Leucothrix mucor DSM 2157: one gene and its partner. Each later gene encodes a partner of the first gene's protein in a complex. Links are inferred from orthologs where the notes say so. Each region holds a gene or a part of one and is shown on either strand. Other genes may lie near its edges.

What was found.
Region 2: the proteins of groL (region 1) and metK are in contact, whole or in part, in a cryo-EM structure (PDB 8P4O), measured with the Escherichia coli proteins. The link is inferred for Leucothrix mucor DSM 2157 from one-to-one orthologs.

Annotation. Positions count from the first base shown.
Region 1 is NZ_ATTE01000001.1:2,977,121-2,984,309, forward strand. The notes cover bases 1,399-4,320. They hold groL (chaperonin GroEL), read right to left. Parts: upstream 3,725-4,320; coding sequence 2,072-3,724; downstream 1,399-2,071. Other genes in these bases: LEUMU_RS28100 (zinc-binding metallopeptidase family protein), read right to left, coding at 1,399-1,476; rpsT (30S ribosomal protein S20), read right to left, coding at 1,609-1,869; LEUMU_RS0113465 (co-chaperone GroES), read right to left, coding at 3,806-4,096; LEUMU_RS0113470 (FxsA family protein), read right to left, coding at 4,229-4,320. Also shown: LEUMU_RS0113445 (SdrD B-like domain-containing protein), read right to left, coding at 1-324; more of LEUMU_RS28100, read right to left, coding at 442-1,398; more of LEUMU_RS0113470, read right to left, coding at 4,321-4,711; LEUMU_RS26060 (sensor domain-containing protein), read right to left, coding at 4,809-6,782; LEUMU_RS0113480 (H-NS histone family protein), read left to right, coding at 7,104-7,189.
Region 2 is NZ_ATTE01000001.1:385,775-393,024, forward strand. Bases 1,602-4,584 are described here. They hold metK (methionine adenosyltransferase), read right to left. Parts: upstream 3,679-4,584; coding sequence 2,524-3,678; downstream 1,602-2,523. Other genes in these bases: ahcY (adenosylhomocysteinase), read right to left, coding at 1,602-2,413; LEUMU_RS24155 (capsule biosynthesis protein), read left to right, coding at 4,033-4,584. In the rest of the region: metF (methylenetetrahydrofolate reductase [NAD(P)H]), read right to left, coding at 13-864; more of ahcY, read right to left, coding at 1,001-1,601; more of LEUMU_RS24155, read left to right, coding at 4,585-5,304; LEUMU_RS0101805 (SDR family NAD(P)-dependent oxidoreductase), read left to right, coding at 5,316-6,071; LEUMU_RS24160 (LTA synthase family protein), read left to right, coding at 6,261-7,250. UniProt on the Escherichia coli protein: Catalyzes the formation of S-adenosylmethionine (AdoMet) from methionine and ATP.

The DNA of each region.
Region 1 (7,189 bases):
ATCGGTAAGCACAGGATCACCTGCGAGAATGGAATCATCGCCGCCATTTACCGAGACCGACCAGTTATGTGTTACCAAATCCTGAGTACGAACGACTCGGTTTGTTTCACCGCAATCCGCGCCAAGCAGATCTGTATCGCTGGCGGAAGCGCAAGGAAGAGGATCCCCTAACGCGTCATAAACTGAACTACCAAAGGGCTCGGTACCATCGTTTACGCCGCCATCTAAAGGGCCAAAGACAATTTCTGGCTCTGCGGCTAGTCCTATACTCGCTGATCCAGACAACATTATGCAGACCAAGAGCTTGGTCAGTCGCTTATGCATAGTAACCTCTTGTTTTTATTATTTAGTTGATTGCATGCATAAAAATTAACATGCTAGCGCATACAGTCAAATTACGCTTAATCGCACTACAATAAAGGTTAGCTACTGAATAAAAACTTAATCGAAAAAGTCACTCAACCGGCTAATAAGCCGTGTCATATAGGCTGAATCATCGGATTTATGTCCAGAAATATCTTTAACTGTTTGATGAAGTGCCTGAACGACCTGAGCCATTCGCTCATAGTTTAAGGGCAAGGTTTCGGCATTACTCGCCTCTGGTGCACGCAGTGACAAGAGGTCGGAAATTTGCAGCGCAGGATAGTCATTCAACCAGAAATTAACGTGATCAGAGCCTGAGACCATGGGGAAGTTTTCAGGCGCACTTAAAGACTCCACTAGCAAGTCAGGCACCCTTCTGAAGCTCTGCTTAACTGAACGAGTCACCATGAAGTCTTCAAGACGACTCGTGAGACTGATGAAATTACCAACATCAGGGTACAACATCTTCATGAATGAAAAAGGGTAACGCTGTGAGTGAATCTCATCACGGTAATAGCCAACACTTTGCAGGGCAATCATCAGCTTCACTGGCACGTTACGTTTCTTAAGTGCTTGGGAATGGTGGTAACTTCCCATGTCTAACGTGCCATTAGCGGCAATACCGGCAGAGGCATATGCCATTAACTGAACCCGTACAGGAAGCTCGTCAGCATGCTCTGAAAGCATCCGTGCAGCTTCCAGCATGACAGCCACACCACTAGGGTTCCATTGATCACGTAAAGGACTCGTTGGCGGGAGGTACTGAACTCCTATGACAATACGCTCAGCCGTTTTAGGCCCAAGCATTAAACTGACATTATTATAATAGCCACTCATGGTCGTGAATGGCTGGAGCTGTGGGCTTCCTAATCGGGCAAAGTAATTATAGATGTAATTATCAGGCGTTAATGACTCACCTGACTGCTCGGAGGAGGCAACAATACGACGCAAATTAATGACGTGATTTTGTAGATTCTGCTGATTGGCAACCGGCAGTTTTTCGATTTCATTAACCGGCAGCAGTGGCTGGGTAATGAAAAACCACAACAACAGGCACACGACGGCAATCGCTATTAACCAGTCTGATAACCGGGCAATCATCTTATTGAGCATGGATGCCAAACCTTTCTCGAGTTAGCGCCTGCTAGTTATTATTACTTTGTTGAGGCGATGCTGTTATGCATAAATTTCTGACACAAAAAAACCGGCTAGGTGCCGGCTTTTTCAATTCAACACACTAAATAATTATAGTGCGCGAATGCGAGAATTCAAACGACTCTTATGACGAGCAGCTTTATTCTTGTGAAGCAGGCCTTTGGTAACGCCTGAGTCGATAGCTGGTACTGCTGCTGTGTATGCTGCAGTAGCGGCTTCTTTATCACCAGATTCAATGGCTACAATAACTCGTTTGATCTGAGTACGCATTGTAGTTGTGTAGTGTTTCTTGTGTACACGACGCTCTTCTGAAAGGCGTACGCGTTTTTTTGCAGATTTGATATTAGGCAAAACTATTCTCCCACCCGGGCTCCTAAAATAAGACGCGTAGTATGCCGCTTCTATTGAGCAACGGCAAGATGAAATTTCATCTTTTTTACGAATCTAAATAAAAACACCGACAATATTAAATATTGCCGGTGTTTTTGAATCTTTGGAGGCTATTCCCAACCGAGAATAACCTCCTTAGCTGTCAGAATGACAAGCTACATGATTACATCATGCCGCCCATGCCACCCATTCCGCCCATGCCACCCATATCTGGCATTCCGCCGCCAGCAGATGCTGGAGCAGGCAGGTCAGCAATCATCGCTTCAGTCGTGATGATCAGACCAGCAACCGATGCTGCATTTTGAAGTGCTGCACGCGTAACTTTAGTAGGGTCAAGGATTCCCATTTCGATCATATCGCCGTACTCAGAAGTACGTGCGTTGTAACCGAAGCTAGTGTCACCTGCTTTAACAGCATTCAACACAACAGAAGCTTCGTCACCTGCATTGGTGCAGATTTGACGTAGTGGCTCTTCCATTGAACGACGTAGGATGCTGATACCCATGTCTTGATCGTGATTTTCGCCAGTCAGTGCTTCCAAAGCAAGAATTGCACGAACCAACGCAACTCCACCACCAGGTACCACGCCTTCTTCTACTGCAGCGCGAGTTGCATGCAATGCATCTTCAACGCGTGCTTTCTTCTCTTTCATCTCAACTTCAGTTGCTGCGCCAACTTTGATTACCGCAACACCTCCGGCCAGCTTAGCAACACGCTCTTGCAGCTTTTCAGTATCGTAGTCAGAAGTAGATACTTCAGCTTGTGCACGAATCTGGTCAACACGCGCTTTGATGCTGTCAGCATCGCCAGCACCATCAATGATGGTTGTGTCATCTTTAGTCACAGCAATACGCTTAGCTTGACCAAGATCTTCCAGTGTTACTGCGTCAAGGCTCAGACCAACTTCTTCAGAGATAACCTTACCGCCAGTCAGTACTGCGATATCTTCCAGCATTGCCTTACGACGATCGCCGAAGCCAGGTGCTTTAACTGCAGTGACTTTAACGATACCGCGCATGTTGTTAACAACCAGAGTTGCCAACGCTTCGCCTTCGATATCTTCAGCAATGATCAACAAAGGACGGCTTGCTTTAGCAACCGCTTCCAGTGTTGGCAGCAAATCACGGATGTTAGAGATCTTCTTATCGTGCAGCAGGATGTAAGGCGCTTCTTGCTCGCAAGACATGCTTTGCTGATTGTTGATGAAGTAAGGAGACAGGTAACCACGGTCAAACTGCATACCTTCAACGACACCCAGCTCATCCTGTAAAGAAGTACCTTCTTCAACAGTGATGACGCCTTCTTTACCTACTTTGTCCATTGCTTCTGCAATGATGCCACCGATAGTTTCATCGGAGTTCGCAGAGATTGTACCAACCTGTGCGATTGAAGCAGAATCTGTACAAGGCTTTGACTGTGACTTCAGAGACTCAACCGCAACAGTAACCGCTTTGTCGATACCGCGCTTCAGATCCATTGGGTTCATGCCAGCTGCAACAGCCTTCATGCCTTCGCGAACGATAGCTTGAGCCAATACAGTCGCAGTAGTAGTACCGTCACCAGCGATATCAGAGGTTTGTGAAGAAACTTCCTTCACCATCTGTGCGCCCATGTTCTCGAACTTATCTTCCAGCTCGATTTCTTTAGCAACAGAAACACCGTCTTTAGTCACAGTCGGCGCGCCGAAAGCTTTATCCAAAACAACGTTACGGCCTTTAGGACCCAGTGTAACTTTTACCGCGTTTGCCAAAATATTGACACCATTCACCATACGTGAACGTGCGTCATCACCAAAACAGACTTCTTTTGCACTCATTCTTGCTTACCTCTAAAAAACTTTAATGCTAAATCGTCGCTAACTGAGCAGGCTCAACGAGCAACGGTCCAATAAATTTATTTATGCTTCGATTACAGCCAGGATGTCATCTTCTTTCATCATCAGTAACTCTTCGCCGTCAACTTTGATAGTTGTGCCAGCATACTGACCGAATAACACCTTATCGCCCACTTTTACATCCATAGCGCGCACGTCGCCAGAATCAGTGATTTTGCCGTTACCCGCTGCAATAACTTCGCCACGGTTTGGCTTCTCTGTTGCACTATCAGGGATGATGATACCGCCGGCACTAGTACGTTCTTCTTCCATGCGACGTATCACAACGCGATCATGCAAAGGACGAATATTCATGTTTTCACTCCATCAATTAGGGTTATAGATTTAAGACAAACGAAATGCTTTTAGCACTCCATGCTTGTGACTGCTAATAATAGGGACGCACTTGAGCTTCTTCAAGAGAACCCAACTAAAAAAAATTAAAATTTAATCTCGATCGATGCGTGCATCAGATTTACGACTGTATTCACCTTCATACACATCACCATCCGTCGGACCTGTTTGCTGGCCAGAAGCATTAAAACTTCCACCCATTACTGCAGCCCCACTGATCACGGAGCGCTTTATCATTTGCTCAACAAGGAAGCGACGAGAGAACGGAAGCAGGCACAGAAAGCCCATGGTGTCGGTAACAAAACCAGGCGTCATCAACATCACTCCACCAACCAACAAGATAATGCCTTCCAGCATTTCTTTTGCAGGCATAACACCCGCGGCTAGATTAGATTGAAATCGGGAAAGAGTTGAAAGCCCCTGCTGACGTAGCAAGTAGGCACCAATCACTGCAGTCGCAATGACTAGAAGAATGGTCGGTATGGCACCAATCAGCGAGCCAACCTGTATTAACAGGTAGATTTCAATGATCGGAACAACCAGAAAGAAAAAAGCAAATATCGGAAATGTGCGCACGGCAGTGCCCTAAAATCAGTAATTATGAATCTTTATAATGATTCCATAGTTACTGATTTCAAGGCTCATGGGTAAATTCTATTGCAGAACTGAGCGCTCAACTGGCTTCAGCAAGATAAACTTCTTCAAAAGCAATTGGCTTGCCACAGTGATACCCTTGAGCATAATCTACGCCCATTCGCTTCAATAATTGGCGGGTAATATCATTTTCAACAGACTCGGCAATAATGCTTAACTCCATTACCTGCCCTACTTTGTTGATTGCATCGACCATGGCAGCATCCACACGATTTTTACTCATGCTGCGAATAAAGCTGCCGTCTATTTTAAGGTAACTAACTGGCAAATCACGCAAGTAACTTAATGATGAGATCCCACTACCAAAATCATCTAGCGAGCCAGAAGCACCAATAGCCGCCAGTTCACTTAACAAGGCTTGAGCACGCATAAAGTTAGCCAGTACGATTGATTCTGAAATCTCAAAACACAACATCGATGCTGGAACGCCTCGATCTTCCAGTACCGCAGAAACAAATCCTACAAAGCTATCGTCGTTAACACTCTCGGCCGATAGGTTAATGGTAAACACCTGCTTAAATGCACTGTTTTGTACGAACTTACCTGCGGCAATGCTATTAATTGTCTTATTGACTACCCAGCGATCTAAGCTTGCCATTAAACTCAGGCGCTGTGCTGCAGGCATAAAGCTACCAGGCGCCAATATTTCGCCCTGATGGGATAGCCTAATTAATACTTCATACTGACACTCTAGACTCTCAGCATCCGATTCTATTTGTAGTGGCACAATTGGCTGGACGTATAACAGGAAGTTATCGTGATTGAGCGCACCTTTAAGCACGGCCTCCCAATTCTCCCCACTATCCTGCTTATCATTTTTAGATGACTCATCTTCAGGATCTTTTACGTAAAGTTGATTACGGCCGCTTTTCTTAGCCATGTAACAAGCTTCATCAGCGCTTAGCATTAAACTACCCATATCAGTAATACGGGAACCAAAATCAAATTCCACAGCACCCAAACTCACGCCCACTTGAAAGGTATTCTGGTGCCAAGTGAATCGATAGTTTTGAATATCCTGCAAAATTCGACCCAAAATTATTTTGGCCCGATTAATTCCACAATTTGTCAGCAGTATTGCAAACTCATCACCACCGGTTCTTGCCAGGCGGTCAGTACTTCGTACGCGCTTAGCAAACAGATCCGCGACCTGTTTCAATAATTCATCACCCGCAGCATGACCGCAAACATCATTCACTGTTTTGAAGTGATCTAGGTCCATATAACAAAGCACATTGACGTTTTTATTCTCTTCACCATCAACCAGCGCCTTCTCTAGAAACTCCTGAAAACTCTTTCGGTTATATAGCCCAGTCATTGAATCACGAGATGCCTGATTATAAAGCTCTTCCATCGCGGCACGATCATCAGTCACATCTTGAATAATCAGTGCCACATAATCGATATCGCCTTCTTCATTTTGGATGGGAGCCGTTTTAATCTTTACGTACTTGACCTCTGAGCGCTTACTCATCAGCTTGATGTCATGAAGGTCAAATACGCTATCGCGCTTCGAGAACTGCTCCATAACAATTTGTTTTAAGGTTGCAGCACCCTTCCCTCCTTGCACATTAACAACGTCTTCGATAGAGCAACCTTGCGCATCGGCAAGCTGCCAACCGGTCAGCGACATCGCCATTTCATTCAGATATTCGACTTCAAGCTGTTTATTAATACGAATAACGCCACCGACAGCAGCGCCTAAAACGGCTTCGGTATTCTTAAAGGATAATCGGGAGGCCTCATGGGTGAGCCCCATAATATCCTGACTGCGCATGGAGTCAGATTTGATTTTGTAAAATGCAATGCCGAGAGTGACTGCGATCAACAATAGCGCTGATTGCACCATGGGTAAGTAAACCTGAACTCCGGATATCCTATTTATATCTAACAATTGCCAGCCTGAAAGCAGCACACTAAGTACTACTAGAAGAACCAGCGTCATAACAGGCATGACATTATTTTGCTCAGATTGGACATTTCGGAGTTTCATAACTATGTTTTTCTTATTTTTTTAGTTACTCCAACCCTACCGATTTAAGTGGAATTTTACTACGTTTTTCTCAAGGATTCCGACGAGCTGCCAGCGACAACCCTCTTCTGCAAACAAACTTCAATATCAAACTTATCCTCAAGGTGATTAGACAGAATTAATTCAATTACTATAGCAAATAATAAGAACAGTACAAACTGACAGGGCTATTTAGCCAAAACAATAATAATAGACCCATTTCAAATAAGTCACTTGACTTTAATTAGCATGTATTTATAAATTAAGACTCTATTTACCAACCATTCAAGTATTAAATTAAATATGAGCACTATTGATTACTCTACATTAAGTCACTCACAACTCGTTCAAATGCTGAAAGAGATCCCAGTTGAAATTAAAAAGCGTGA
Region 2 (7,250 bases), 2.6 Mb from region 1 along the record:
AAGTTTATCGAGTCAGGTGAAGTCTTGAGGGAAGCTTCCCATCACCGCTTTGCATATCTGCATATTCGGCTCGACTTTATTCATGCTGTAGAAATGTAATCCCGGCGCGCCACGTTCCATCAGTGTCATACACATCTGTGTGATGTAGTCATCCGCAAATGCTCGCAGTGATTCAGGATCATTCTCATAAGTTTCTAAGCGTATTCGTAACCAGCGCGGAATCTCAGCGCCACAGGCATCTGAGAAGCGCGACAAGCTTTCAAAGTTACCGATTGGCATAATGCCTGGGATAATGGGAATATCCACGCCAGCCTTCGCACATTCATCCACAAAGTAGCTATAGCCATCTGGATTATAAAAATACTGAGTAATGGCGCTATCAGCACCGGCTTTAACTTTTTTAACAAAGTTATCAAGATCTTGCTTGTGGTCAATCGACTGCGGATGCTTTTCAGGATAAGCCGCTACTTCAATGTGAAAATAGTCACCACTGTGCTCACGGATGAACTCTACCAGTTCATTGGCATAATGGAATTCGCCTGGGTCTTCCATACCCATCGGCAAGTCACCACGTAGAGCAACTAAGCGAGTAATATTATTCGCTTTATAGTTATCCAGAATCGTTCCAATACGTTCACGACTGGAACCAACGCAGGTTAGGTGGGAAGCAGTTGGAATACCAGAGGCTTGTTGAACACCTAGTACGGTATCAAACGTGGTTTGTTGATCAGAGCCGCCGGCGCCAAAAGTGACGGAGAAAAATTCCGGCTTCAGTGTGGCTAGGGCTTCACTGGCGGAGAGAATATTGGCTTTACCTTGATCGGTCTTAGCGGGGAAAAACTCAAAACTGACGTGTTTAGTCATGATTTGCTACTCATTCATGCATCTGTGGGCGAAAGAGTAATAATGAAGAGCAGGGCGCTCACAGAAGGGTTAAAAAGACCCTGCCCCGAAATGATCAGGACAGGGTCATTATCACAACAGTGTTGCTAAGTTGTGCTTAGTAGCGGTAGTGATCTACTTTGAATGGGCCTTCAACTGGCACACTAATGTAGTCAGCTTGATACTGAGTCAGAGTTGTCAGCTTAGCACCAACACGCTCAAGGTGAAGACGAGCAACTTCTTCGTCCAGGTGCTTTGGTAGCATGTAAACTTTGTTCTCGTAGTTTTCAGCGTGCGCAAACAACTCAATCTGAGCCAGAGTTTGGTTCGTGAATGAGTTAGACATTACAAAGCTAGGATGACCTGTACCGCAACCCAAGTTAACCAAACGGCCTTGTGCCAGCAGGATAATACGCTTGCCGTCAGGGAAGATAATGTGATCAACCTGTGGCTTGATGTTTTCCCACTCGTACTTTTCCAGACCAGCAACGTCGATTTCGTTATCGAAGTGACCGATGTTACAAACGATCGCCTGATCCTTCATCTGAGCCATATGATCATGAGTGATGATGTGGTAGTTACCCGTCGCAGAAACAAAGATGTCAGCTTGAGAAGCAACGTCATCCATTGTTACAACGCGGTAGCCTTCCATCGCTGCTTGTAGTGCACAGATTGGGTCAACTTCAGTTACCCATACAGTTGCGCCTAAACCACGTAGAGACTGAGCAGAACCTTTACCTACGTCACCGTAACCAGCAACAACTGCGATCTTACCTGCAATCATTACATCAGTTGCACGCTTGATAGAGTCAACCAGTGACTCGCGGCAGCCGTACAGGTTATCGAACTTAGACTTGGTTACAGAGTCATTTACGTTGATTGCTGGGAAAGTCAGTTCGCCTGCTTCAGCCATCTTGTATAGACGATGTACACCAGTCGTTGTCTCTTCGGTAACACCTTTGATATTTACACGAATACGTGAGTACCACGTTGGATCAGTCTTCAATTTCTCACGAATTGAAGCGTACATAATGATCTCTTCTTCGCTGCCTGGGTTATCCAGAACAGAAAGATCTTTCTCTGCTTTAGTACCTAGCTCGATCAGGCCTGTTGCATCACCACCATCATCAAGGATCATGTTTGGTGTGCCACCATCATGCCAATCGAAGATACGGTGACAGTAGTCCCAGTACTCTTCTAATGACTCGCCTTTGAAAGCGAATACAGGAATGCCAGCTGCAGCGATAGCCGCCGCTGCGTGATCCTGTGTAGAGAAGATATTGCATGAAGCCCAGCGAACTTCAGCGCCTAGCGCAACCAGAGTTTCGATCAAAACGGCTGTCTGAATCGTCATGTGCAGAGAGCCTGCAATGCGAGCGCCTTTAAGTGGCTGGTCAGCATACTTAGTACGCAGTGATACCAAGCCTGGCATTTCAGTTTCAGCGATATTGATTTCTTTACGACCAAAAGAAGCCTGACTCATGTCGGCCACTAAATAATCGGTAAAATTCTGTTCTACTTGTGCATTCATAATACATTGTCCAATCGTAAAATAGCGTGGTTGGATTTATGAACAATCACCTTCAAGCCTGGCCCGAATAGGGGTGCAACGCTACTTGAGGGCGATTGATAAAGCTAAATTTAAAGTGCTGCTTTTAATGCTTCAGCGCGGTCTGTCTTTTCCCAAGGCAGATCGATATCCGAACGACCAAAGTGACCATAAGTGGCTGTTTGGCGGTAGATAGGCTGAATCAGGTCAAGCATAGTCACAATACCGTAAGGGCGTAGATCGAAGTGCTCACGTACCAGCATTTCGATCTTCTCATCAGCAATCTTGCCCGTGCCAAATGTCTCAATAGAGATAGACGTTGGCTCTGCAACACCAATGGCGTAAGACACTTGAATCTCGCAGCGCTCCGCTAAGCCTGCTGCCACGATGTTTTTGGCAACGTAACGGCCAGCATATGCAGCTGAACGGTCAACTTTTGAAGGATCTTTTCCGGAGAATGCTCCGCCACCGTGACGTGCCATTCCACCGTATGTATCAACAATGATTTTACGTCCAGTCAGACCACAGTCACCAACAGGTCCACCAATAATGAATTGGCCAGTTGGGTTGATGTGGTAACTGGTTTTTTGGGTTAACCATTCAGCTGGTAGTACCGGCTTGATGATTTCTTCCATCACTGCTTCACGAAGATCCGACAAGCTGATGCCCGGATTGTGCTGGGTTGATAATACTACAGCATCAATAGCAACAGGCTTATCACCCTCATAACGGAAGGTTACTTGGCTTTTAGCGTCAGGACGCAGCCAAGGCAGTACACCAGACTTCATCAGCTCAGCCTGGCGCTTTACTAGAAGGTGGGCATAAGTCAGGGGGGCAGGCATCAAGACTTCGGTTTCGTTACTGGCGTAACCGAACATCAGACCCTGGTCACCAGCGCCTTGTGATTCTTTATCTTCGCGATCGACACCCATGGCGATGTCGGGAGACTGCTGACCGATAGCATTAATAACGGCGCAGGTGTTGCCATCGAAGCCAACTTCAGAGGTGTTATAACCGATGTTAGTAACAACTTCGCGGACAATCGTTTCGATATCCACGTAAGCAGAAGTCGTGACTTCTCCAGCCAGTACAACCATTCCGGTTTTAACTAAGGTCTCGCATGCAACGCGAGCATCTTTATCTTGGGTAAGAATGGCATCAAGTACAGCATCAGAGATCTGATCTGCCATTTTGTCCGGATGGCCTGCTGATACAGACTCAGAAGTAAATAAGTGGTTCCCAGCCATAAAAAAATCTCCTTAAGATTATGACTGAGCGCCGTTGTAATGTTTGGATAACCGACTGAGCCTAGCCAACAGTAGTTGGTCGCAACGCTCCTCAGGGGCTATGTGTAGTGCAATTCTAAAATAGAGCGGGTATCATATAGAACTTGAATTAAAAAATCACTATTTTGGGTCGGTTTTTATAGCCGCTCATCTTGGTCGGTCATGATTGTCAGCAAAATTAAACTTTTTGTACTATAATCTCAACTTATGACTGGGTTCAAAAAATGAACTTTTTCGTCAATATTTCGACAAACCTCAAAGCTATCTTCTGGTATTTCTGTGCCAACATCCAAGCGTGAGTCTTAAGGGGAAAAAGTGGATAAACGATCTTTTCTGTTTCTACAAGGAGCTGCGACACCATTTTTTGACCGCTTAGCAAAAGCAATCAGGCGAGCAAAAATCGATACCTGTCGTGTTAAATTCTGTTGCGGTGATGCCTTATATCATAAGGGCGGGGATGCTGTAAGCTACGTTGGTGATACTGTTGATTTGCCCACTTTTTACAAAGAGTTGTTTTCTGAGCGCAATGTCACAGACTTGGTCCTATTTGGTGACACTCGCCCTGTTCATATCCCTGCAATCAAGTTAGCCAAAGAGCTCAACCTTCGTATTCACGTTTATGAAGAAGGATATCTGCGACCTGACTGGATAACAATGGACAGAGGTGGCGTTAATGCGTATTCGCCTTTGCCGAAGTCCCCTAACTATTACAGGGAAGCCGTTCTTAAAGTCCCAAGACGTGTGGTTAGCCAAAAAACGGGTTATAGCCAATGGATAAGGCTGGCCGAGGACATGGTTTATAATGTCGCTCGCCTAGGTGATTTCAAATTTTATCCGAAATACACCCGTCACCGCCTTCATGGCCCGGCACAGGAGTACTTTGGCTGGGTTAAGCGTCACTCCATGCTTCCATTTCATGCGATTTATGCTTCGCGTTTGATACGTCAACTTCTGAATATGAAGGCAAAATATTACGTTTACCCATTGCAGCTTGATAGCGACTCTCAAGTTAGGGTGCATTCTTCTTATGGTGATGGAGTTAATTCTGCAACCGAGGAAATTATTCGTTCATTTGCCAAGCATGCCTCCAAGGACGCTTTTTTGGTGATAAAAAATCATCCATTAGATACGGGGATAACCAAGCACAAAAAATTTGCCTATAAAACAGCCTCGGAGAATGGCGTTCGTTCACGTGTTCGATTTATCGAAGCCGGTCACTTACCAACCTTCTTGAGTCATGCTGCGGGTACTGTCCTGATAAATAGTACGACAGGTATGTCTGCTTTGTTTCATCAATGCCCAACAATAGCCCTCGGAAAAGCTTTGTACGATATTCCGGGCCTGACCTTTCAAGGGGGGCTCAATGACTTCTGGAGGCGTGCAAAAACACCAAATCGTCAGCTTTTTATGGCGTTCCGAGATGTTGTGATTCACAAAACTCAAATCAATGGGAATTTCTATACAAGAAAAGGAGTAGAAATGGCCGTTAAGGGAAGTTTGAGGCGTTTGGGAATTCCTCCGATCCCAGAGCCAGAGCCTGAGGCGAAGGTTGCTATGGACAACCAAGTCGTGGCTGATAACTTTTAGGCGAAATCTGGATGTCGCTCCATACTATCTTAATTACTGGTGCAACTAGCGGTATTGGCAAGGCGCTGGTGCGAGAATATTCGCAACCAGCTAATTTTTTGATCTTGGTTGGACGATGCGAGTTAAAATTAAAAGCCCTATGTAATGAATGTCAGCGGTTCGATACAAGTGCAGTTTACTATGTTGTAGATTTCGAGCTTCCAAATGAAGTGCTAGCTCTTTCAGAGGAGATAGCTGCGACTCATCAAGTAGACTTATTGGTTTCTAACGCTGGGGTTACTAGTAGTACTGAAAAGGGGCAGATAGAAGACTGGGATAAAATAGAAGCACTGACCGCTGTTAATTATCGAAGTGCAATTGCCATAGCGCAGCCTTTTATTCGTCAAATGCAGAAGAGGGGTAGCGGACACATAGCATATGTGAGCTCTCTGGCAGCCTACCGAGGAATGCCATTGACGCCCTCCTATGCCGCTAGCAAAGCAGCATTGAAATCTTATGCTGAAGCGATGCGTGGCTTACTGAAGCCTCAATCAATACATGTTTCAATAGTGACTCCAGGGTTTGTAAAGACAGCTATGAGTGATCAGTTCCCCGGTGATCGTCCTTTTTTATGGTCTGCCGAGCGGGCAGCTCGCTACATTAAGCAAGGCTTGGATCGCAAAAAGGCGTATATTTCATTTCCTAAGCTTCTAACGATTGGTATGAAGCTGCTTTCCTGTCTTCCGGCTTGGCTTTCTGATAGCATCCTTGCACGTCTTCGTTACTAACAGCGTTCAGCGAGTCTAATGGCATATCTTTTCTCATTCCTAGCATGCCTTAGCATAACGTGCTTTCTTGAAGTTCTATTTCAGCCGTACTATGCAAGCCTCCTTAAGCGGCAGATTAGAGGAGTTTTCATAACAGTCAATCTAGTGTTTATTACACAGATTTTGTTTCTATTAATTACGCATAGACCCATGTTTTCAGCAGTGCTCACGCTAATAGTTGTTTCCATGCTGCTTGCTGTAAATAATGCCAAGTACAAAGCATTACGAGAGCCTTTGGTTTTTAGTGATTTGTTTCTTTATTTGCAGGCTATCCGTTATCCCCGTTTGTATTTCCCTTTTTTGGGACTTCCTGCTTTGGTTCTGATCCCTACCATGTTTGTAGTAGTCGTTTATCTCGGCTTTACATTAGAGGCTAGTGTTTTTGATAATCCACTTGTAAATACATTATTGCTTGCCGGGGGGTTAGGTTTAGCCATTTTAGTCTTGCTGAAACTTGCTGCTACGGCGGTAGTTAGTAGGGATCTTGAGACTGATATCAAAAGCTTCGGGATTTTATCAACTTTGTGCATTTACGCCAGATTAGCTTCTGTGGAGAGGGCGAGCTTAGAAGTATCGCTCCTAGATTGCTCTCCATTTAAGGGGTGTTCTGGTGAGGAAGATACTAGAAAGCAAAAAAGGGGGCAGCTACCTGATATTGTTGCAATTCAAAGCGAGTCTTTTTTTGATGCAAGAAACCTCTCTGAAATTATAAAAAAAGAGGTGTTGGGTAATTACGATCAATGCTTACTAGCAAGCTTTCAACATGGGGCCTTATCTGTTCCCGCTTGGGGCGCAAACACGATGCGTACTGAGTTTGCTTTCCTTGCAGGCTATACGCCAGAAACGCTGGGTTTGGCGCGCTTTTATCCCTATCAGCAGCTACTCAAAATGAACGAGCCCCAGTCCCTGATTGCTTATCTAAAGCACCTGGGTTACCGCTGTATTTGTATACACCCACATGATGCGGGTTTCTTTTTGCGTGACCAGTTTTTTGAAAAGCTTGGCTTTGATGAATTTATTGATGAAGCATCATTTGAGAACCCGGAGCGGATTGGGCCTTATATATCGGATGCTGAAGTCTACCAAAAAATAATTTCAACCACCCTTCAGCAAAGTGATCAGCCATTATTTATCTTCGCT